4 regions of the Peribacillus sp. NPDC096540 genome follow, and region 1 is predicted to be linked to each of the others. Evidence: riboswitches for the same ligand, from Rfam matches in the RefSeq annotation. Region 1 holds a riboswitch; each other region holds the start of a gene.
The links. A riboswitch is a leader RNA that binds a small molecule or an ion and turns the genes downstream of it on or off. The one in region 1 is predicted to bind thiamine pyrophosphate.

Region 2: it holds a riboswitch for thiamine pyrophosphate, as region 1 does, so the genes downstream of both, tenA (thiaminase II) here and ACQKMR_RS07855 (ABC transporter substrate-binding protein) in region 1, are expected to answer to the same signal.
Region 3: it holds a riboswitch for thiamine pyrophosphate, as region 1 does, so the genes downstream of both, thiC (phosphomethylpyrimidine synthase ThiC) here and ACQKMR_RS07855 (ABC transporter substrate-binding protein) in region 1, are expected to answer to the same signal.
Region 4: it holds a riboswitch for thiamine pyrophosphate, as region 1 does, so the genes downstream of both, tenA (thiaminase II) here and ACQKMR_RS07855 (ABC transporter substrate-binding protein) in region 1, are expected to answer to the same signal.

What each region holds. Positions count from the first base shown of each region.
Region 1 covers NZ_JBNNTG010000005.1:224,076-229,826, forward strand. Annotated here, with positions in the region: gene rarD (EamA family transporter RarD) at 1-246, shown strand, start outside; gene ACQKMR_RS07850 (protein-glutamine gamma-glutamyltransferase) at 404-1,225, opposite strand; TPP riboswitch at 1,443-1,552, shown strand; gene ACQKMR_RS07855 (ABC transporter substrate-binding protein) at 1,697-2,692, shown strand; gene ACQKMR_RS07860 (thiamine-binding protein) at 2,704-2,988, shown strand; gene ACQKMR_RS07865 (ABC transporter permease) at 2,985-3,767, shown strand; gene ACQKMR_RS07870 (ABC transporter ATP-binding protein) at 3,751-4,494, shown strand; gene ACQKMR_RS07875 (TatD family hydrolase) at 4,513-5,283, shown strand; gene ACQKMR_RS07880 (NAD kinase) at 5,313-5,751, opposite strand, start outside.
Region 2 covers NZ_JBNNTG010000002.1:199,884-205,634, forward strand. Annotated here, with positions in the region: gene ACQKMR_RS03025 (MFS transporter) at 1-55, shown strand, start outside; gene thiE (thiamine phosphate synthase) at 96-728, opposite strand; gene thiM (hydroxyethylthiazole kinase) at 709-1,524, opposite strand; gene thiD (bifunctional hydroxymethylpyrimidine kinase/phosphomethylpyrimidine kinase) at 1,521-2,327, opposite strand; gene thiW (energy coupling factor transporter S component ThiW) at 2,296-2,817, opposite strand; gene tenA (thiaminase II) at 2,833-3,522, opposite strand; TPP riboswitch at 3,641-3,730, opposite strand; TPP riboswitch at 3,806-3,910, opposite strand; SAM riboswitch class I at 4,059-4,163, shown strand; gene ACQKMR_RS03055 (Fur-regulated basic protein FbpA) at 4,341-4,529, shown strand; gene ACQKMR_RS03060 (Spo0E family sporulation regulatory protein-aspartic acid phosphatase) at 4,803-4,994, shown strand; gene ACQKMR_RS03065 (N-acetyltransferase family protein) at 5,091-5,597, opposite strand.
Region 3 covers NZ_JBNNTG010000049.1:3,325-9,075, forward strand. Annotated here, with positions in the region: gene ACQKMR_RS25525 (hypothetical protein) at 14-109, shown strand; gene ACQKMR_RS25530 (carboxymuconolactone decarboxylase family protein) at 338-703, shown strand; gene ACQKMR_RS25535 (spore coat protein) at 846-1,475, opposite strand; gene thiC (phosphomethylpyrimidine synthase ThiC) at 2,091-3,872, opposite strand; TPP riboswitch at 4,006-4,122, opposite strand; gene ACQKMR_RS25545 (HAD family hydrolase) at 4,272-5,060, opposite strand; gene ACQKMR_RS25550 (histidine phosphatase family protein) at 5,242-5,751, opposite strand, start outside.
Region 4 covers NZ_JBNNTG010000036.1:15,315-21,065, reverse strand. Annotated here, with positions in the region: gene ACQKMR_RS23355 (acetaldehyde dehydrogenase (acetylating)) at 1-674, shown strand, start outside; gene dmpG (4-hydroxy-2-oxovalerate aldolase) at 709-1,728, shown strand; gene ACQKMR_RS23345 (2-keto-4-pentenoate hydratase) at 1,725-2,498, shown strand; gene ACQKMR_RS23340 (MFS transporter) at 2,717-4,075, shown strand; TPP riboswitch at 4,539-4,667, shown strand; gene tenA (thiaminase II) at 4,822-5,505, shown strand; gene ACQKMR_RS23330 (ECF transporter S component) at 5,520-5,751, shown strand, end outside.

The DNA of each region.
Region 1 (5,751 bases):
CCACTATTATATTTTGCAAAAGGGGCAGAAAAGATACCGTTATCGATGCTTGGCATTTTTCAGTATATTGCTCCAACCTTAACCTTGTTAATCGGGGTATTCGTCTATCATGAAAGTTTTACAAAAGCACATCTTTTAGCCTTTTTATTCATTTGGTCTGCCTTAGTGGTTTATACGCTTTCCATTACAAAATGGGGTAAGGCAGGGGCCCGTAGGTTTAAAGAAAAAAGAAATTTTGGTGCATAAATAGAAAAAAACGCTTGGGGAAATCCATCTCCCAAGCGTTTTTTTTATAGTGATACTCATCAGTGAAGGTCGAGTTTCAAAAGCTATTAAATGGAGATTCAAAATCTATATCTTCAATATGAAAATTCTATTTTTCTTTAAAGAGAAACTGTTAATGCTACGAAAGATAAGTTATCGAGCCTATTTCAGAAACAATCATATTCGATAGGCACTCAGATACGGGGTTATTACGGAGGGTATTTTGCTTGAATTGTTTATAGTGGGAACTATTTATTCGTATAATATGCTGTGTTAGGAACGCTGATATGCTGGCATTCCCTTTTCTATTGCTATTTAATTCATTGATGATTCCTTGTTGATCTGTAATCCCAATCCCATGGCCATAAAAGAGGTTTTCTTCAAGGAATATCGCATTTTCCCCTTGCCATTCTGGAGTGGCAGGGTCGTAATCTGGGTTTTTGAAGTAAACACAGTCGCCTGGTACATAATCTGTCCCTTCATGTATTCTAATAATCAGATTCTGCGGATAGTGCCAGTCATAAAGAGTAAGGCCTGAAAAAAGACGGTCAAAATTCTTAGGACCAGCCGAATCTAAAATAGCTTTTAAAAAAACAATGACTATCGCTGTCGCGCATTCGAAAGCGTAAAGACTTCCGTTTATGAAAATATCTTCAAGTGCTACATGAGGGGGTACCCTTTGCTTAAGTTCGAAGGCCCCATCTTTTGTAAGTCGCCAATATTGTTCATTGCATACAGAATCCTCGAGTGATGTAAATTCAGGATTACTCTTATCTAACGAAACGGCAGCTTGAATGACTTGCAGCCTCATCTCTAGATCAAATTTAAGATCTTCCATTGTCTTATATACAAAAATATTAGGATATCTCCACATTAAATGGAGAATTTCTAATGCTTTTTCAGATAATATACCTGGTTGGATTTGACTGACATCTAACCATTTTTGATTAATTTTTATCATAATCATATCCACCTCTTGGTCACAAAATTAAATGATTAATACAAGTAGGTCAAGAACTAGCTACAGTGTAATAATTATTATATGAGTTGTTGAACAATACTGATCAAATTAATTCCTATTACTGAGGATGATCAGAATGGCCAATCGTTAGAAGAAGCAAATTAGTATTCCCTTTTCTGTATGAATTGATATAATGAGAGAGAAAAGTTCATATGTGCAAGAAATGTAGGGGGGCCGGTATTGCTGGCTGAGATTGTGTCCTTTAGATGCTGACTCTTTGAACCTGATCTGGATGATGCCAGCGGAGGGAACATATTATGACTGACTTTCTGTTTTGTATGTTAACGTCCGAATTCATCCTCGGGCGTTTTTTTGTTTTTTTTATCTGTTATTTGGATGTGGCCTGGCGCCCAATATAGTTTCGGCATATGGATCTTATATAAAGTGTAGGAGGAAAAAATAGTGAAAATAGTGAATAAATTTTTACCACTGTTAACTTTGTTCTTCCTTTTAGCTGGATGTGGCACTACTGAAAAGGAAGAATCAGCTAAAAATGAAGACAATAAAGAATTAAAAAAGGTTTCGGTTGTACTCGATTGGACACCTAATACAAACCATACAGGATTGTATGTAGCGAAGGAAAAAGGGTATTTTAAAGAACAAGGCCTGGATGTAGAAATTATCATGCCAGGTGAAGCGGGAGCTGATAAGCTTGTGGCTTCAGGGAAATCAGAATTTGGCGTGAGCTACCAGGAGGGCATTACACAGGCCCGCGTGCAAGGTGTGCCGATTGTTTCGCTAGCTGCTGTCATCCAGCATAATACCTCTGGATTCGCTTCTCCTGTGGCTAAAAATATTAAAACACCTAAGGATTTTGAAGGGAAAACGTATGGTGGCTGGGGGTCTCCAGTTGAAAAGGCCATCATCGAATCTCTCATGAAAAAAGAAAATGCGGATGTAAATAAAGTGGAAATAGTAAATACAGGCGACTCGGATTTTTTCACTTCAGTGAAAAGAGATATTGATTTCGCTTGGATTTATTATGGGTGGACAGGCGTTGAGGCTGAATTGCGAAATGAAAAGGTGAATATGGTTTACTTAACCGATTACTCAGATAAGCTCGATTACTATACACCTGTTTTGACCACAAATGAAAAGATGATTAAAGAGGATCCCGATACGGTTAAAGCATTCGTTGAGGCAGCTTCGAAAGGGTACCAGTTCGCTATTAAGAATCCGGATGATGCAGCAGACATTTTAATCAAGGCTGCACCAGATCTAGATACAAAGCTAGTAAAGAAAAGCCAGAAGTGGCTTGCATCTAAGTATCAGGATGATGCTCCGCGATGGGGTGAACAAAAGCTTGAAATTTGGAAGAATTATAGTGAGTGGATGACTGAAAATAATCTTCTTGAAGGTGATTTCGATCCGGAGAAAGCATTTACCAATGAATTTTTACCAAAATAGGAGGAACTACAATGGCAAACTCATTAATTAGTATACAAATTATTCCTAAAGGGGAAAATGTCATCCCTTTAGTCGATGAAGCGATTAAAATCATAGATGAATCAGGTGTCAAGTACGAGGTGCACCCTCTTGAAACAACAATGGAAGGTGAGCTTTCGGAGCTTCTGGCGGTTATAGAAAAAATGAATGTGAGAATGATTGAAATAGGTTCGCCGAACGTCATATCCCAAGTGAAAATATTGTATCAGCCTAGCGGGATCACGATGGATACGTTAACGGAGAAATATCGGCCATGAGCGGAAGAAAGATTTGGAAGAAGGGGGCTCCCTTCTTTCTTTTATTATTGTTGCTAATAGTATGGGAGTTAGCAACAGGCTTATTAAAGGTTGAAAAATGGCTACTCCCTGCTCCATCTGCCATTTTTATCGAAGGAATAGAGTCGTTTCACAGCCTTTTTGGACACCTTATATCAACTACTAACCTTGCATTATCGGGTTTTTTTATTGGAAGCTGTATTGGCTTAGTAATTGCGGCTCTCTTACACCTTTTTCCTGGTGTGAAAGATGCTGTTTATCCGCTTCTCATACTATCACAAAATATTCCTATCATCGTTTTGGCACCGCTTCTAGTGATTTGGTTTGGCTTTGGTATGCTGCCTAAGTTGATAGTGATTTCTCTCGTATGTTTTTTTCCGCTTGCTGTTGCTTCATTGGACGGTTTTCGCCAGACTCCATATGAACTTAAGCATTATTTCAAGATGATGGGAGCGGGGAAAATGCAACTTTTTTGGAAGCTGGAACTTCCTCACTCGATTCCGTTCATTTTCTCTGGCCTGAAAATTTCGGCCACATACAGTGTAATGGGCGCGGTTATTTCGGAATGGCTTGGGGCTAAATCGGGGATAGGTGTTTACATGACGCTCGCATCCTCTTCATTTAGGACAGATCGGGTGTTTGTTGCCATTTTTATCATTATGGGACTGAGCCTTCTCTTTTTTGGAATCATTACCTTACTTGAAAAATACTTTGTTTCATGGAAGAGAAAGGAGGGTGAAAAGGATGAAGCTGCAAATTAAAGATGTCTCTATTTCTTTCGATGGTAAACAGAATATTTTAGAGAATATAAATTTCCATGTGGATGATGGAGAGTTTGTAACAATCCTTGGGCCATCTGGTAGCGGTAAAAGTACATTGTTCCACTTAATCGGGGGCATTTTGAAGCCGCATCAAGGCATCATTTCACTGGACAGTAAAAAAATAAATGGCTTAAAGGGTCATATCAGTTATATGCCTCAGCAGCCATCCCTTTTACCTTGGAGAACGGTATTAGAAAATGTTTTGCTTGGAAGCGAGCTTGCGGGTGTTAAAGACAAAGAGATGGCAAAGGCTCTATTGATGAAAGCCGGATTAGAAGAGTACGAGAAAGCATATCCGCACGAATTATCTGGCGGCATGAAGCAAAGAGCTGCGTTTATTCGAAGTATATTAAGCCCACAGGAATTGATGTGCCTTGACGAACCTTTTTCTGCCTTGGATGAACTGACAAGATTGCAAATGCAAAAATGGCTGATGTCTGTTTGGGAAGAAAATCGGAGGTCGGTGCTTTTTGTTACGCATAGCATTGATGAAGCGGTATTTCTTTCCGATAGAATATATGTGTTATCAGCAAAACCAGCAACTGTCATCAAAGAAATTGTAGTTCCATTTCCAAGGCCAAGAAGTGAGGAACAGCTTCTTAGTGATGAATTTTTCAAATTGAAGAGAGAATTATATGCCGCACTAAAGCCAACTTTTACTACTTAATTCAGGAGGGGATATAAAATGAAAATCATCGACAGCCATATCCATTTGGATAAGTATGATGAAAGTAAGCAGATGCAGATTCTCTCTGATATGGAAAAGGAACATGTGGAATCCTTGCTAACTGTTTCCATGAATTTGACCTCTTCCATAAAAAATTATCAGCTTTCCATCAAAGATTCACGTATTAAGCCTGCCTTTGGTTTTCATCCTGAGCAGTCCCTCCCGAGTGAAGAAGAAGTGACTGATTTATTGAATTGGATGCGGGAACATAGGGACAATATGTTTGCAGTAGGTGAGGTAGGGCTGCCATATTACTTAAGGCAAGAAAATCCCAGTATTGATACGTCAAAGTACATAGAGATACTTGAGAGATTCCTTGCTTTTGCGAAAGAGTTTGAAAAACCAGTCGTTCTTCATGCGGTTTATGATGATGCGCCTATTGTTTGTGACCTATTAGAGAAAAATCAAATTACAAAGGTCCATTTTCATTGGTTTAAAGGTGATATCAAGACAGTAGAAAGAATGGTAAAAAACGGGTACCACATTTCCATCACACCTGATGTTTGTTACGAAGAAGAAATACAGGAGTTAGTTTCGATTTATCCGCTTAAGCTGATGATGATTGAAACAGATGGCCCATGGCTGTTTGAAAAAATTTTTGAAGCAAAATGGACGCATCCAGGCATGATGCATTACAGCGCGTGTCAAATTGCTTCAATTAAAAACTTACCAATTGAGTTTGTGTATGAAACCCTTTATCGGAATACGAAAGATTTTTATAATATATAGGTACCAGCATCTTGAATAATTTGGATAATTTATAAAAAGGTCCGTTTTACTTTTTCCCAAAAGGAGTTGTCTTTCAGCTTAACGGTTTTGATGACTTTACCGCTTAATCGGACCTTGACTTTTTCGACATAGCTAATGCTCAAGGCTTCATTGTCCAAGCCGATGATTGGATAGCTTGGCCCGTTTTGTTCAAGGTGAACAGTCAATGTTTTATCGCTGCTTAGGATGAATGAAGAACCCAAGGTCCGATAGGTATTGTTATTGATTGAAGCTAGCTCGCTTACCTGAAAGCATGGGAGAAGTGGGTCCACAATGGCCCCATTGACCGATTTATTATAGGCGGTACTACCGGTCGGTGTTGCTATAATGATTCCGTCCCCGCGGAAGGTTTCAAAATGGATTTGATCAATGAAAATATCCATGATGAACGTTTTGATGATAGAAGTGCGGATACTTAGTTCGTTGAGG
Region 2 (5,751 bases), on a different contig from region 1:
GGGGGCAGTTGCCGTAGCTTTTGGAAAAGAAACAAAGAATACTGTTTTGACATAACACAAAAGAGGGGGACTAAATTTAGTCCTCCTCTTTTATATTACTTGAAGTTTTTTATTTTGTTTAAAAGGAATTCAGCGGCACTCTGTGGACTATTCGCATTCATGATTGCGGAAACTACCGCTGTACCAGTTACTCCACTTTCTGAAAGAGATGAGATATTTTCGGCGGTAATACCTCCGATAGCTACAGCAGGAATCGATATACTGCGGCAAATTTTCTCAAGTTCTCCATTTGCCATTAATGTTGCATCTTGCTTTGTTTTCGTAGGGAAAATAGAACCAACACCGATATAGTCAGCTCCATTTTGTTCGGCTTCGATAGCTTCTTCTAGAGTTGAAACTGATACACCGATAATCATATTGTCAGGTACTAGTTGTTTGATGACAGGAAGTGGAAGGTCATCCTGTCCGATATGAACTCCGTCTGCTCCAACAGCAAGTGCTATATCTACCCGGTCATTAATGATCAACGGAATAGATAGTTCGTTTAGTAACTGTTTTAATGCAGAAGCTTTTTTGTAAAAGGAGAGGGAGGAATTGTTTTTCTCTCTAAGTTGAACGATCGAGACTCCTCCAGAAACCGCCTCTGCTATGATTTTGGTCAAATCTTCTATTGCTATGGACTCTTCTGTAACTAAATATAGGCTTAAATCAATTTGAGACTTCTTCATACAATTTCACCTCATTTATCCAAATTTCCTTATCCATTCTTGATATCGCATCGATTAATCGCACACGAAACGTTCCAGTGCCTTCATCTTTTTGAAGTTTTGCAGCAGCAAGTTCCCCGGAAATGCTCATCGTTGAGATCCCGGCAACTGCCGCAGCATAGAAATTGTCTGTGACTCCGGAAAAAGTTCCGATAAGAGCAGTAGCCATGCAGCCAGTACCTGTAACATTCGTTAATAGAGGGTTCCCATTATCGATAACGGACGTATGTTTACCATCGCTAACAGCGTCTTTTGCTCCACTGACTACGACGACACAATTCAATTTATTAGCCGCACATGCTGCCAACTCAGCATTGCTAATCGCAAGTTCACCTGAATCCACTCCACGTGTAACGATATCCCCACCCAATAACCGATGGATTTCACTCGCATTTCCGCGGATGATTTGGAAGGTAACTTTCTTCAGGAGCTCTGCCACTTGTTCTGTACGATAGGAAGTGGCACCAACTCCCACTGGGTCCAAAATAACTGGGATATTCAGGGAATTCGCCGTCTTACCGGCAATCTCCATTGCTTCCAATGCTTTTTCATCAATCGTACCGAAGTTTAGGACCAGAGCATCAGCTAATTTGACCATATCCTCGACTTCTCTTGGACTAGATGTCATTACAGGTGAACCACCGATGGCAAGAGTGGCATTGGCACAGTCATTGACCGTAACAAAGTTAGTGATTTGGTGAACGAGCGGTTTACTTTCTCTTACCTGAAAGAATAAGTCTGATACGGAAACATTCATATTAAATCACTCCTTTCTTCTTTTGAAAATGAATAAAAATGATGGACGGGTCCGTGCCCCTTACCGAGTGAAAAGCTATTTCGTATGGCTTCAGAAATATATGTCTTGGCTTGTTCAATGGACTGTCCTAAAGGAAGTCCGTTTGCCAGATTGGATGTAATGGCGGATGACAGAGTACAGCCTGTCCCATGGGTGTTTTTTGTATGAATGCGTTCTCCTTTAATCCAGAAAAAGTCGGTTCCGTCATAAAAAAGATCATTTGGATTCCCTGCTGAATGGCCTCCTTTAAGTAAAACCGCTTTTGCGCCAAGTGCTTTAATTGATATACAAGCCTCGTAAAAATCTTGCTTCGTTCGAATCGACAAGCTAGTAAGGACTTCGGCTTCGGGTACATTCGGAGTTACAAGTGTTGCAAGCGGAAGCAATTCTGTTTTTAAGGCAGAGATAGCTCTTTCATCGAGCAAATGATGGCCGCTTTTGGAAATCATCACAGGATCAAGGATAACGATGGCGGGTAAGAAGGTTTTAAGAGACGCAGCGACTGTTTCAACTATATCTTTTGATCCAAGCATACCTATTTTTACTGCATCGACGTGTATATCTTCAAAGATAGCTGCAATTTGATCCGTGATAATAGCTGTATCGATAGCCTGTACTGAACGGACCTCCATTGTATTTTGTGCCGTTACAGCTGTTATGACAGACATACCAAAAACCCCATGTGCAGAAAATGTTTTTAAATCGGCTTGTATTCCCGCACCGCCCCCAGAGTCAGAGCCTGCGATGGTTAGAGCTGTTTTCATAAAAAAACCCCTTTATATAATGATTTTTCAAAAGTGTTTTTAATAATATGAATGCTAGAGTAGCACCCACAAACGAACTAAGTAGAAAAGCCGGTAAAAAACCGAAAAGAGCTGCTTTTTCCCCTAAAAATAGTACAGCGAGTGGGTAACAGGCAAGAGATCCTAGAATACCGGTCCCAAAAACTTCTCCTAAGCAAGCGAATTCCATGCTTTTCGTTCTGCGATAGAGAACGGCAGCCAAAAGGGCTCCAATCATGCTGCCAGGAAAGGCAAATATAGAACCGGTACCTACCATGTTTCTAATGATGGAAATTAAAAAAGCCTGTGTTACCGCATATGCTGGCCCCAATAAAACGGCTGTCATGACATTTGCCAGATGCTGAATAGGAAAGATTTTTGCAAATCCGGCCGGGATGAAAATAAATGAACTGGTTAGAGTCGTAATAGCCGCGATCATTGCAGTCAGCGTCATTTTCTTGATTGGATTCATCATCATGCCAACACCCTACAGTGGCCAATCATGCTCATTTTGAACCATATCCCAGAATAAATATTCATAACGGGAAGTCACCAAAAAATGCTTCTCTAATCTAAGAAGTTCTTTTTCAGGCATTCCTTCAGATAACTCTTCTAGCAATGCAATCAGCCACTTGTGAGCTTCACCAAATTCAGGAGATGAATATGATCTAATCCAATCAGCATAGCGATTGTTTTCCAATGCTTCACCATTTTGTTCTTTTAATAGCAAACCGATCTCATAATAATCCCAAGCGCATGGAAGGAGGCAGGCGATTAGGTCGGCCAAAGTCCCATGCTGAGCTGCATTTAGCATGTAACCCGTATAGGCTAGGGTGGTCGGAGTAGGTTCTGTATTTTCCAATTCCATTGAGCTGATTCCGAATTCCAAAGCATAATTCCGATGGATATCCATTTCTACTTGAAGGGTTTCATTCAAAATACTTGCAAACTTAGCCATTATTTCGAGATTATGAGCTTTGATGACTCCTAAAGCAAAGAGTTTGGAATAATCCATAAGGTAGATATAGTCCTGCTTTAGGTAATAGGCAAATTTCTTTTCTGAAAGCGTCCCATCTCCAATAGCCTGAACAAAGGGATGTGTATGGTTCCTTTTCCAGATTCCTTTTGCACGTTCATGAAGTCTATCACTGAAGGTTTCTAATTTGGTATTCTCCATGGTTCATCCTCCTTGAAATTTAAAATTTACTAAAATTGTAAAGTGTGCATACACTATCTGATCAATAAAAAAACCGCTCTCTGAAGGAAAGCGGCTGTTACCGAGGAAGAAGCAAATTCCTTCTTACAGCCTGCTTCCCTCCGCTGGTACGACCAGATCAGGTGCAAAGGGTTTAATTCTCAGCAAAAGAGCTCCCCTAGCAGTCTAAGTATTCATTTTTTCATCTAAAAAAAAACCGCTCCTGAAAAACGGAACGGGTAGATGGATAAAGTCATGTGTTTAAAGACGATATCGTCCACTTTCCTCCGCCGGTATGATCCAGTTCAGGTTCAAAGGGTCCGGAACAAATTCCATCTCAGTCTAAAAAAAGACTCCCCTAGTGGTGTTAATGTATGTAATTACTGACATCATATCAGAAAGCCAGGAAATTGCAACCCGAATTTGAATGGGGCACCTATCAAAAGAAGGGGGAACCGGGTAATTGACTTTTGAAGAATATTGGGATAAAATCATTTCTACATCTTTTATATATTGAATTCTTATCCAGAGAGGTGGAGGGACTTGGCCCAAAGAAACCTCGGCAGCAGACCCATTTTGGGAACTGTGCCACATCCAACAAGCATACGCTTGGAAGATAAGAAGAGCCGAACGGACTACTGTAAGCCTCTTCTTGAATTAGAAGTGGCTTTTATTTTTGTGAAATAACGTTTAGTGACATAATAGAAAAGGTAAATATAAATTGGTGGAAATGAAATCTATTACTGCAATTTAGCTCATATTAAATTGAGCTCATGAAGACAAGGGAAGGAGCCATTTACATGGCAGAATTATTTAAGAGAATTGAACAAAGGAAGGCATTGTTGATTGAAGAGTTATTGGCGAATGGAGTTTATAAAACCTCTGATGAAAGACATCTATATGATGTTCCATTAAAAGTGCTTGAAGATGAATATAAGATTGTAATTAATAGACCTAATATCGAGTCTCCTTCAGAGTGGATGACATAGTAAGAGTTCTTAGAATACTTTACTATCTTAAAATATTAATTAATCTGATCAATATTATTAAAGCATTCGCAGGGTATATGAGTGAATGCTTTTTTATTTTTGTCTAGAATCAATATGTCACAAAAAAGACACAAACAGGAAGTGAAATAGGCTTTTTGTCACATTTACCTTGTGTAATAACATATTTTAATTCCCATATATGGTTGATTTTAACTACTAATTTCATTATCATAAAAGGTGTAAGAAAATTGAATAAATAGGAAGTGACTATAGATGCCCCCACAGATAACCGTAGAAAGAATAGAAGAAAAGAGACGGGAAATGATTAAATTGGCAGCAGATTATGGTTTTACAAGCCTTCTAACTGTTCAAGCAAGTCAAGAATTGGATTCGCTGTTAAATGCTATAACAAATAAAAGAAAATCAGAATATTTTTCGTTTAAGAAAGTTCATAGTGATTATTAAATTTCGTCATTGACTTTAAAATAGATTCCTTCATTTAAACTAAAAAAGGCTACTGCTGAATGAAGGCAATAGCTTTTAAGTAATGAAATTCAAATATTAATTATTAATACGCTTACCAAGGATGACTAAATCCCGTTCAATACCATCAAGCTCGGCAACTTGAGGTAAATGCGCCCATTCTTCAAAACCAAATTTAGAAAAAAGTCTTAGGCTCGGTGTATTGTGAGCAAATATAAAACCAAGTAGTGTCTTAACACCTAATTTTGGACTCACTTCAATTGCCTTTTGAATCGAAATTTGTCCGATTCCTTTTCCCCGGAAATAATCATCAATATATATGGAGATCTCGGCAGTAGAATCATAGGCTGGCCTACCATAGAAAGATTGAAAACTCATCCATCCAGCTGTTTTTCCTTCGAATGTAATAATATATAGCGGTCGTCTTTCAGAATGATGTTCCTCAAACCATTTAAGCCTTGATTGCACTGAAACAGGTTCTGTATCTGCAGTGACCATCCTTGAAGCAATAGTCGAATTATATATTTCGACTATTCTTGGTAAATCTGTTAGTTCTGCTTCCCTAAACTCTATATACTCATCCATCATTTTAACTCCTATCCTTTTTATGTATACAATCTCCAGAAACATGGGATTCTTATTACCCTATTTATGAATAAAAGGAGGTTGACGAAAACCCGTTTCATTGAATGTTTTTATTGTATCATACACTTTTTTCAGTTTTTCTGACAATTCATTT
Region 3 (5,751 bases), on a different contig from region 1:
GGTGCATCTACACGTGATCTTACCAGGCTATCTTTTCACTGTCTCCATGATTTATATTGATCCGACTCCGCATCAATTCAGTTTTATTTATATGTCATTGTGTCCGTGATTTCTTTGGCCGGCTCTGGGATTCTTTCCAAGCATATCTATACTCATATTCACTAATTTTTTTCTTTCAATGGTTCAGATCCACCTGCACTAGAGAAACGTTAGCCCTGTAGCAGTATCGTTTCATCCATTTCCCCACAATAACTCCATTGTTTTTTGTTTAATCATTTCTTGTTTAGCTCATACTAATTTTTGATGAAAGATTATTAGGGATGGAGTGGAATCGAATATGGAATTTCAAGCTAGAAATACTACAGAAAATGCCCTTCACGATTATAAAGCTGGAATTGGTGTTTTTACAGATAAAATGCCTGAGCTCGCTGAGAAATTCAATTCATTTACGGAAGAATGCTTTAAAGAAGGTCTATTATCTAAGAAAGAGAAACAGCTTATCGCTTTAGGCATAAGCTTATATTCTCAAGATGAATACTGTATTATCTACCATACTAAAGGATGCCTTGATCAAGGATGTTCAGAACAAGAAATCCTGGAAGCAATTGGAGTGACGGCAGCATTTGGTGGAGGAGCAACTATGAGCCAGGCTGTAACTCTTATCCAAAATTGTGTTCAGGAACTAAATCAGATGAAACAATAATAAGGAAACAACACTGGTTAAATATTATTGAAGGGATAGGACTTGCGGTGCTTAGTCCTATCCCTTCTTAATTAAGTTGCTATAGTTATCTAAATGGTCGAATTAGATTTACTAGTTTTTTTAGATTTTGTTTGTTTTCTAATTAATGTTTTACGTTGTTATTTCCTTGTGCAGGTGCAGGTGCAAACGAATTTAATATTTGTTGCATATCCTGCTGTGCAAGCTGTGGTACTTGGTAGTAATGGTGTTTGTTTTGATAAATTGAAATCTCATATGCCATTTCAATGCAGTTTGGAACAGAATCTGCAAATACACGACGCACAACTGGATTAGTAATTTCAAGTGCGGACATCGCTTTCAAAGAAGCAGCAGACTTTACCTCCCCGAGCATACAGCTCGAAATGTACTCATCCGTAATATCTGATGCCGATTGTAAAGGTTTCTTTGGTTGGGTTGGCGTTAAACCATAAATAAAATCGTTACCTTGATTCATTTTATAACTTTGTGTTCGTTTTGATGGATCCTGTCCCGTTTGAAAGCATTCTAATGAAATGTTATATTCCTCTTGGATAAATTGATATTGACGATCAAGTATGTCCATTAATTCTTGATCCTGCACATACTGGCGTAACACCATATATGTGTTTAATGTAGTTATCGTGCCTGATAATACTTCGTGAACATCAAATACTTCATGACCACCGTGATTCATTTGTGGGGGGATAGCACCTGTTTGCATATTCTGGTGAGTTTGACCTTGTTGATTTTGCATATAAATTTCCTCCTCGTTTGAATGATGTGGACAAGCTTAGTATGTTAAAACAAAACAAGATTATTCGTGCAAAACCCTTCCATGAAAACCCATAGACCCATGTTCCTTTATAATAATTGTATTGGTTTTTATGACTAATATTGATCCGAAGAAATGAAGGACATATAGGATAAAGGAAAATACCTGGGGTAACTTATACTTATAAAAGAGAAAGGAATGCGGAGAGTATCTATGGGAATTTCGGAATTTCCCCAAGTCTGATTCGGCGATTACAAAAAATAAGGAAAAAGGAAAAAAGATGGTTAGTCCCTCTTCCCCTTCATACTTATAAAACTGAATAATCCTAATGAACATTAAAGTAAGCTCTTATCTATTTTTCTTCTTGAATTCTCAGAATCCAAAGTCATTCAAACAAGAAATCTCTACCATTGCAGACTCTCAATTAAGTGGCATTTTGTGCATTCTTGTATATAATCATTTTTTACAAATTCATGATTACAATTTTCCCGAAAAATACTCAGCTCTTTTTTTAGCAGATTCAGCTGATTTTCCAACTGTTTCATTTCAACTTTAATCTGGATTACTCGATTCATCGAATTCTCCCTTTCGTCCAAATTATTGATAGATTTTTCCGTCTGTGTTTCTAAATTCATTCGCTTTTTCTTTCAAGCCTTCATCAATTACAGACTCAAAACCAAGCCCTTTTTCTTTCGCTAAATCACGAATATCTTGTGAGATTCTCATGCTGCAGAATTTAGGACCGCACATTGAACAAAAGTGAGCTGTTTTGGCACCCTCAGCCGGTAGAGTTTCGTCGTGATATTCAACGGCTCTTTCAGGATCCAGAGATAGATTAAACTGATCTCTCCAACGAAATTCGAATCTAGCTTTTGAAAGGGCATCATCTCGTTTTTGAGCATTAGGATGGCCTTTTGCTAAGTCAGCAGCATGTGCTGCAATTTTATACGTAATAACCCCTACTCGAACATCCTCTTTATTTGGAAGTCCAAGGTGCTCTTTCGGTGTTACATAACATAGCATTGCAGTTCCAAACCAGCCAATCATGGCAGCCCCAATCGCAGAAGTAATATGATCGTAGCCAGGAGCTATATCAGTTGTCAGGGGTCCCAGTGTATAGAACGGTGCTTCTTGACAAACTTCCATTTGCTTATCCATATTTTCTTTAATCAAATGCATTGGAACGTGACCGGGTCCCTCAACCATAACTTGTACATCATGTTTCCAAGCAATCTTTGTTAGTTCACCCAGTGTTTCCAATTCCGCAAATTGTGCCTCATCGTTTGCATCAGCAATAGATCCAGGACGAAGTCCATCCCCTAATGAGAAAGATACATCATATGTTTTCATGATTTCACAGATTTCTTCAAAATGAGTATAGAGGAAGCTTTCTTCATGGTGAGCCAGACACCATTGAGCCATGATAGAACCCCCACGGGAAACTATTCCTGTCATCCGCTTTGCTGTTAATGGGATATAACGCAGAAGAACGCCTGCATGTATGGTAAAGTAGTCAACACCTTGTTCAGCCTGCTCAATTAAAGTATCCCGAAAAACTTCCCAGGTTAAATTTTCAGCAACTCCATCTACTTTTTCAAGTGCTTGATAAATCGGTACCGTTCCAACTGGTACAGGAGAATTTCTAATAATCCATTCACGGGTTGTGTGTATATTCTTCCCTGTAGAAAGATCCATGATGTTATCGGCTCCCCAGCGTGTGGCCCAAGTCATTTTTTCTACTTCGTTTTCGATGGATGAGCTAACAGCAGAATTACCAATATTCGCATTTATTTTCACATGAAAATTACGGCCGATTATCATTGGTTCACTTTCAGGGTGGTTAATATTAGCCGGTATAATGGCCCGACCGCTAGCTACTTCATCTCGTACAAACTCAGCTGAAACACTTTCTCTAATTGATATAAACTCCATTTCTGGGGTAATGATACCTTTACGAGCATAATGAAGTTGGGTTATGTTCCTCTCTGTTTTTGCACGCAAGGGTTTGCGTTTCAATCCCGGAAAAACTTCTGCTTTGGAATGAGAATCAACTTTTTTATAACCATTATCTTCGGGTTTTATTTCACGACCCACATACTCTTCAACGTCCTCCCGGTCAAGAACCCAGTTGCGTCTAATAGGGTCAAGACCTTTACGAATATCAATAGAATACTCAGAATCTGTATAGAAACCGCTAGTATCATAAACGCGTAGAGGTAAATTTTCCTCTTCACCAAATGCTCCTGTTGTTGGACTCAGTTGAATTTCACGCATTGGAACTTTTATATCCGGTCTAGACCCCTCTACATAAACTTTTTTACTTCCTGCAAAATTGGACATAATTGAAACGTTCATGTCATTTACTGAATTACTCATGATTTCATTTCTCCTTTTTAAGTTAGTTTAAAAAGGACAAAATCCAATCCATTTTCGCACGAAAAAGCCAGGTCTCATATTTAAGACCTGGCTAAAGTTAGTATGACTACAGATATGACCAAATTAAATGTCATTGAATAGTAGATTCTAACTTCCCCACGCTGGTATGAACCAGATCAGGTCCTGAGGGTTAAGAAGCTTTAACGCGCTTCTCTCTCAGCCCAACTTTTATTGGACACCCCTAGTCTGAATAGTATTAATTATTACAAGGTAACTATATACCATCCATTTTAACTTGTAAATAATTTCAAAGACCTATTATTTTCATGCCATGTTTTGAATTAAATAAAATCCCCTCCAAGTTAAGTTTTTTGAACTTACTACCTGAAGGGGATATATCCGTTATTTTTTCAGACTCTCAAGGATAGGAAAAAGCTCCTCTAAATGCGTGATTTCATAATTAGGGATGACTTCATTCCGTTCCTTATCATGACGGTTTATCCAAACCGATTTAATGCCCGTACGTGATGCACCAAGGATATCCGTCATTAAATTATCGCCGACCATTAATACTTCATCCTTATCAAGCTCCATGATTTCTAATGCATGCTCAAAAATAGAAGCATCCGGTTTCCCACGTCCAAACGCGCCGGAAATAACGATTTGATCGAAATAAGGAACTAATTCAGGCGTGATTTCAAGCTTAGTATTTTGAAGCTCAGGCGAACCATTCGTCAGTAATAACAATTTGTATTTCCCTTTTAACTCATCTAACACACGGAATGATTCTTCATAAATAAATGGTTTTTTCCGTCTCTCAGCAGGGAAACGTTCTGCTAGCTCAAGACCAAATGCCGGGTCATCAATTCCTAATGCCTTCAAGCCTCTTGTCCAGGCCTCTTTCCGATAAGCCGGTACAATCTCGGCCATCTTACGGAATTCATTATGATCATCTCGAAAATCCCCCCAAAGTCCTTCAAAAGGGTTAATACCGATCATTTGCGTAAATTCATATGTATCATAAGAAGAATAAAGCTCACGTGCTTCTTTCCGTACCGCTTCCTCAAACTCATCCACATTCAAACCATATTTCTCCTTAGCCACTTCGCAAGTCGCTATAAAAGCCTCTTTCACACTCTTCTGATCCCAAAGTAACGTATCATCTAAATCAAAAAAAACTGCCTTTACCAAAATGCTCCCCCTCTTTTCCTACCATTGAATTCGAAAAAATTACACTATTACAATAATAAACCACAACCATTAGAAAAAGAATAATTATCGGTAAAATGCCTTCATCTTTCTTTGAAAGATCAAAATGCTTACCCTATTTACTCATAAAAACTAAAAAAGTTGACATGCGTGTTTTTCCTTATTATCTTTCGAACACATATAACTTTCCATTACTAGCAATCTTAAACTTTGGACCTGTGAATCCCCGTCGGATCAGCTCTTTTCTCATATATACCATGAGAGCAGCATGACTCACAATCAAAACATCCTGCTCTCCTTTTACGAGAAGCCCATCCAATACTTTATTGATCCGTTTCTTAGCAATCTTAATCTCCGCTCTCGTCTGCTTGTTAACCACCGAGCAGCAGCGAATCCAAATGGCCCAAAGTATGAATGGCAGTTTAACCTTCCCGTTAAGTGGTGGAGATGGTATTTCCCGAAGTCCCTCCATCTGATTAACCTCACCAGGATAGATATGCTTAGCCGTCTTCACCGCTCTCGACATATCGCTGCAATAACATCTCTTCCATTCCTCATCGTCCAATAAAGTTGTCCCATAAATAATATCTGCTGCATCATAATCCTTAAACCATTGATTCATATCATCTGCCGTCATATATTTTCCGGTTGGGAATTCATGTGCCACCTTAAA
Region 4 (5,751 bases), on a different contig from region 1:
TATTGTTTGATGCCACCTCCGCGAAGGCTCATGTGATTCACTACGAAGCTTTGAAAAAAATTAACAAAAAGTTGATAGACTTGACACCGGCCGCGATCGGACCCTTTATTGTCCCATCTGTGAATTTACAGGAAAATCTGAATGAAGCGGTTGTTAACATGATTACCTGCGGCGGTCAGGCGACGATTCCAATCGTTCATGCGATCAGTCAAGTGGCCCAAGTGGAGTATGCAGAAATTATAGCGACAATTTCTAGTAGAAGCGCAGGTCCCGGGACTCGTGCTAATATTGATGAATTTACCCAGACGACGGCAAGGGGACTTGAGCAGGTTGGTGGAGCTAAAAAAGGAAAAGCTATTATTCTGTTAAATCCGGCTGAACCACCTCTCATTATGCGGGATACCATTCACTGTCTTCTTCAAGAAATTCCCAATGATAAGAAAGTGATTTCAGCATCTATCCTTGCGGAGGTTGAAAAAGTTTCTGAATATGTTCCAGGATACCGTCTAAAGACCGAACCGATTATTGATGGGAGACAAATAACGGTACTATTAGAAGTAAGAGGGTTAGGAGATTATCTTCCCGTTTATGCAGGGAATTTGGACATTATGACGGCTTCAGCAGTAAAAGTTGGGGAAGAAATCGCTAAAAGCCAATTCAAAAGTTATGTTTAAAAAAGAAAAATGAAGCTGTAAAGGTGGGGTTCTTTTGCATAGAGATGTTTTAGTGACAGAAGTGGCATTGCGGGATGGAAGTCATGTCGTAGCACATCAGTTTACAATCGATCAGGTAAAGAACTTAACTAAAAAACTGAGTGACGCACGTGTACCTTATATTGAAGTGTCGCATGGAGATGGCCTAGGCGGATCATCCTTGCAATATGGTTTTTCAAAAGTGAATGATATTGAATTAGTAGAAGCAGCTGTTGAAATGGCAGGCGAATCCGCAATTTCAGTGCTATTAATCCCAGGTATAGGGACAGTTGATCAATTAAAAGAAGCGGCTCATGTTGGAGCGAAAATGGCGCGGATTGCAACGCATGTTACAGAAGCAGATGTCTCAAAACAACATTTAGAATCTGCGAAACATCTCGGGATGGAGGCAATTGGATTTTTAATGATGTCTCACATGGCATCTGCAGAAAAACTCCTTGAACAAGCTATTTTAATGGAATCCTACGGAGCAGAAGCAGTTTATGTTGTTGATTCTGCAGGCGCTTTTTTGCCTCAGGAAGTGAGGACACGGATCCGATTGTTAAAATCAAAACTGAAGATCGATATCGGTTTTCATGCCCACAATAATTTATCTCTCGCTGTAGCAAATTCACTTGTGGCGATTGAAGAAGGAGCGAATAGAATCGACGGCAGCATTCGCTGTCTCGGTGCCGGAGCTGGAAATACACAGACGGAAGTGCTTGTTGCCGTACTTGATCGGCTCGGCGTCCGGACGGATATTGATATGTACAAAATGCTTGATCTTGCAGAGGAAGTCGGAAATACGATTATACCGAAGCCGCAGGAAATCACTGATTCGAGTTTAATCATGGGCTATGGAGGTGTTTACTCTAGCTTTTTATTGCATGCAAATAAAGCAGCGAAAAAGTATGGAGTTGACGCCCGGGATATCTTAATTGAGCTTGGACGACAAAAAGTGGTTGGTGGGCAGGAAGATACAATCATTGAAGTAGCTGAACAAATGGCACTACAGAAAGAAGGGACTATAAAATGAAACTAGTACAACTAGCCAAACAGGTAGCTGATTCGCAAAAAAGAGGCCTTGAAATGGATAAAATTACATTAAGCAACCCGGAACTAACAGTAAATCAAGCGTATGAAATTCAGAAATTGAGCATTAATGAGACAATCACCGATAAAAACAAATTTATCGGTTGGAAGATGGGATTGACAAGTAAAGCTAAACAACAGCAAGTAGGGGTAAAAGAAGCAATATATGGCAGGCTGACATCTTCTATGGAATTACAAAAACCATTTTTAAAAGTGGGGGAATTAATTCATCCGAGAGTTGAACCCGAATTTGCTTTTTTGTTCAAAGAGGAACTGAAAGGTACAAATATAACAGCTAAAGATGTCTGGCGGGCTGTTGAATGTGTGTTTCTTGCTTTGGAAGTTATCGACAGCCGATATAAAAACTTTTCTTTTACACTGACCGATGTGGTAGCGGATAATGCATCCTCAGCCAAGATTCTGCTTAGCAACCAGGCCTATTCACCCTATCATACGGACTGGGCTCAAACTGAGGTTAAGCTCTATCAAAATGGTGAAATACGAAAGAAGGGTCGGGGAGAAGCCGTACTGGATCATCCGATTCATTCGATTGTGGAACTTGTTAAGATGATTGATCGGGAAGGACTTTCTATCCAATCAGGAATGATTGTTTTAGTAGGTGGGATAACAGATGCGGTTTCCGTACAGGCAGACGATGAAATAGTAGCAGATTACGGTGATTTAGGAAAACTTTCATTACATGTTACATCTTAATATAAAGCATAGGAAGCGTTATAAATGCAATTTGTAAGGACGAGAATTTGTACGAAGAAGTTATGATTTGAAGAGTTACTAATGCGAGGGAAAGATAGTATGATGATTTCTACATTCAAATAAGTGATTTTACGCTTTGGTAGATTAAATGTGCGTTAAGAAGATATTTTAATTAAGCCAATCAAAACTTTAATATCGAATTGTATGGAGGGATTTAATTGCGTAAAGTTAATGCTTCAGAAGTAGTCGGTAAAAGTAAATTTGGCCGTTTTCACTTAATAGTCTTTTTGTGGTGTTTGTTCGCAATTACCTTCGATGGATTTGATATAGCTATGTACGGAGTAGGTTTACCTTTGATGATGGAAGAATGGAACTTAACGCCAATTGAAGCTGGAGCAATAGCAAGTTATTCTTTGTTCGGAATGATGGTGGGAGCCCTCATCTTTGCACCCCTAGCCGATAAAATAGGCAGAAAAAAGGTGCTAGCTATTTGTATATGTATATTCAGTGTTTTTACCTTAATATCAAGTTTTGCTCCAAACCCTACTTTTTTCTCAATTGTGCGTTTTATAGCAGCTTTGGGAATGGGAGGATTAATGCCAAACGTAATCTCTTTAATGGCAGAATATTCACCCAAAAAGAACAAGGTACTTATTGTAACAACTATGTACTGTGGCTATTCTATTGGAAGCATTCTCGCTTCTTTAATTGGAATGTATGTGATGGAGCAAATGAGTTGGAGGGTTTTGTATTGGATCGGAGCCCTTCCACTACTGGCATTACCTTTTTTCATGAAGCAATTTCCTGAATCCCTTTCCTATTATATTATTCGACATCAAGGGGAAAAGCTTGCTGGAATTTTGAATCGCATTAATCCTCAGGGTAACTATAAAGAAACAGACGATTATGAATTTGCCAAAGCTCAAGAAAGAGCAAAAGGTTTTCCAGTTAAGAAACTCTTTAAAGAAAAGCGTACTCTTAGTACGTTTGCGTTTTGGGTAGCTGCCTTTAATTGTTTACTCATGGTATACGGACTGAATACATGGTTACCAAAAATCATGCAGCAGTCAGGATATGGTCTTACGTCAAGCTTATCTTTTAACCTTATATCAGGGATAGGACAAATTGGTGGTTCAATAATAGGAGGATACTTTGTTGGAAAAATTGGTCATAGGAGAGTATTAGTTTCTCTCTGCGCTTTAGGTACAATCTGCTTTGTAATTTTAGGATTAACCTCTAATGTAGTTGCTCTGTATATCCTTATTGCTTTTGGGGGTGCCTGTACAGTTGGTACAATGAATTTGGCAAATACGTATATTTCAGAGTATTATCCGCGGGAGATAAGAACAACCGGGATAGGTTGGGCTTTAGCTTTTGGAAGAATCGGTGCTATTGTTGCTCCTACTTTAATAGGTTTATTGCTGGCTGCAAAGTATTCACCTCAAAATGCATTTATGGCCTTTACAGTTCCAAGCGTAATGGCGGCACTGGCATTGTTGGTTGTAAGAGAAAAGTATGGTAGCTATGACAAAATACAGATAGAAGATATAAAATTAAAAGCAACATCAAATGTATAAATTTTAATATTGTACTTTGTTAATAACGTATAATAGTTAGTAGATAGCCTATATGTCAGGGAACAGTCTGTATGACTGTTCCCTGACATATAGGCTATGTTTTACCATAAATATATAAGAAAATGAAAGAATTCACGAGTAAAACAGCAAAACTCACGAGTAAACTACGAAATGAGCTCCCTTTGGTCAAAGCATTTGCTTAGAAAGTTATTTATAGTTAGTATAATATAAATAAAATTGTATATTCAGAAAATTAAGGAGCGATGTTATGGGTTTAACAATCACTGATTGGTTTAATGGTATTAAACGGACGAGATAATAAATCATTATTAGATGGGCATACAAGATTGAAAGGCTATTAATCCAAAAGATAATCAACATCCTTGGTTAAAAACTTTATCTAATAAGTTTGACAATTAGATTTATCGTGTTAATATAAAGGCAAATGAACTAAATATACAATTTGTACCACTAGGGGTGCTTTATAGGTGAAAGTCAATTTTACCGCAGAAGCTGAGATTAAAGTATAACTTTAAGACCCTTAGAACCTGATCTGGTTTACACCAGCGTAGGGAAGTGGGGTCATGAAACAATACGTTTATGTATTTTTCAAGTACAACCACTTTCTTTACGTCGGTAAAGGAAGTGGTTTTTTATTTGCCCAAAAGAGGTGATTATAGGTTACCAATCATTATTTATCCCGTTTAATTGCTTAATAAAATACAAAAAATTTGGAGGTATAGAAAATGAAATTTTCAGAGGTCATTCGTAAAGAAGTAGATCATATTTGGGAAGCAAGCTTCAATCACCCGTTTGTTAGAGGAATTGGAGATGGCACATTGCCAGTAGAGTGTTTTCGTTATTATGTCATGCAAGATGCATATTATTTATCTCATTTTGCTAGAGTTCAAGCTTTAGGTGCAGTCAAAGCAACAGATTTACATACAACTAGTCGACTTGCAAGCCACGCACAAGGAACATATGAAGCTGAGTTAAAGCTTCATGAAAATTTTTCTGAGAGATTAGGTATTACAGAAGAAGAAAGGAAAAACTTTAAGCCTGCTCCTACTGCGTATGCCTATACATCCCATATGTATCGTGCCGCGTATTCTGGACATTTAGGGGATGTGATTGCGGCCATCTTACCGTGTTACTGGTTGTACTATGAAATAGGTGAAAAACTGCAAGGGTGTATACCTGATGAGCCAATTTATCAAGAGTGGATTGCAGCATACGGAGGAGAATGGTTCCGTACGTTGGTAGAAGAACAAATCGCGAGACTTGATGAGATCGCTGAAAAAGTAACGGAAGAAGATAAAGAAAGAATGAAAGAGCATTTTATCCTTAGCAGTCAATATGAATACTCTTTTTGGGAAATGGCTTATCGCTTAGAAACTTGGCCAGTGCATAAGGAAGAACTAGAGGTATAAAGGAGATTGAAACAATGAGAAAAGGGTTGAAATTAACGGATATTTTAGTCACGATTGTGATTGCCGTCGCATTTGGAATAGTCTATATCCTTTGGGGTTCGATATATTATTCCGTTAAACCATTAGGGTTACATCTAGATCAATTAATATATGGAATGTGGTTTATAGCAGGGCCCGTTGCCTTTTTAGTTATGAGGAAACCGGGTGTGGCTCTGTTGGCAGAAATCGCGGCAGCGTCCGGTGAAT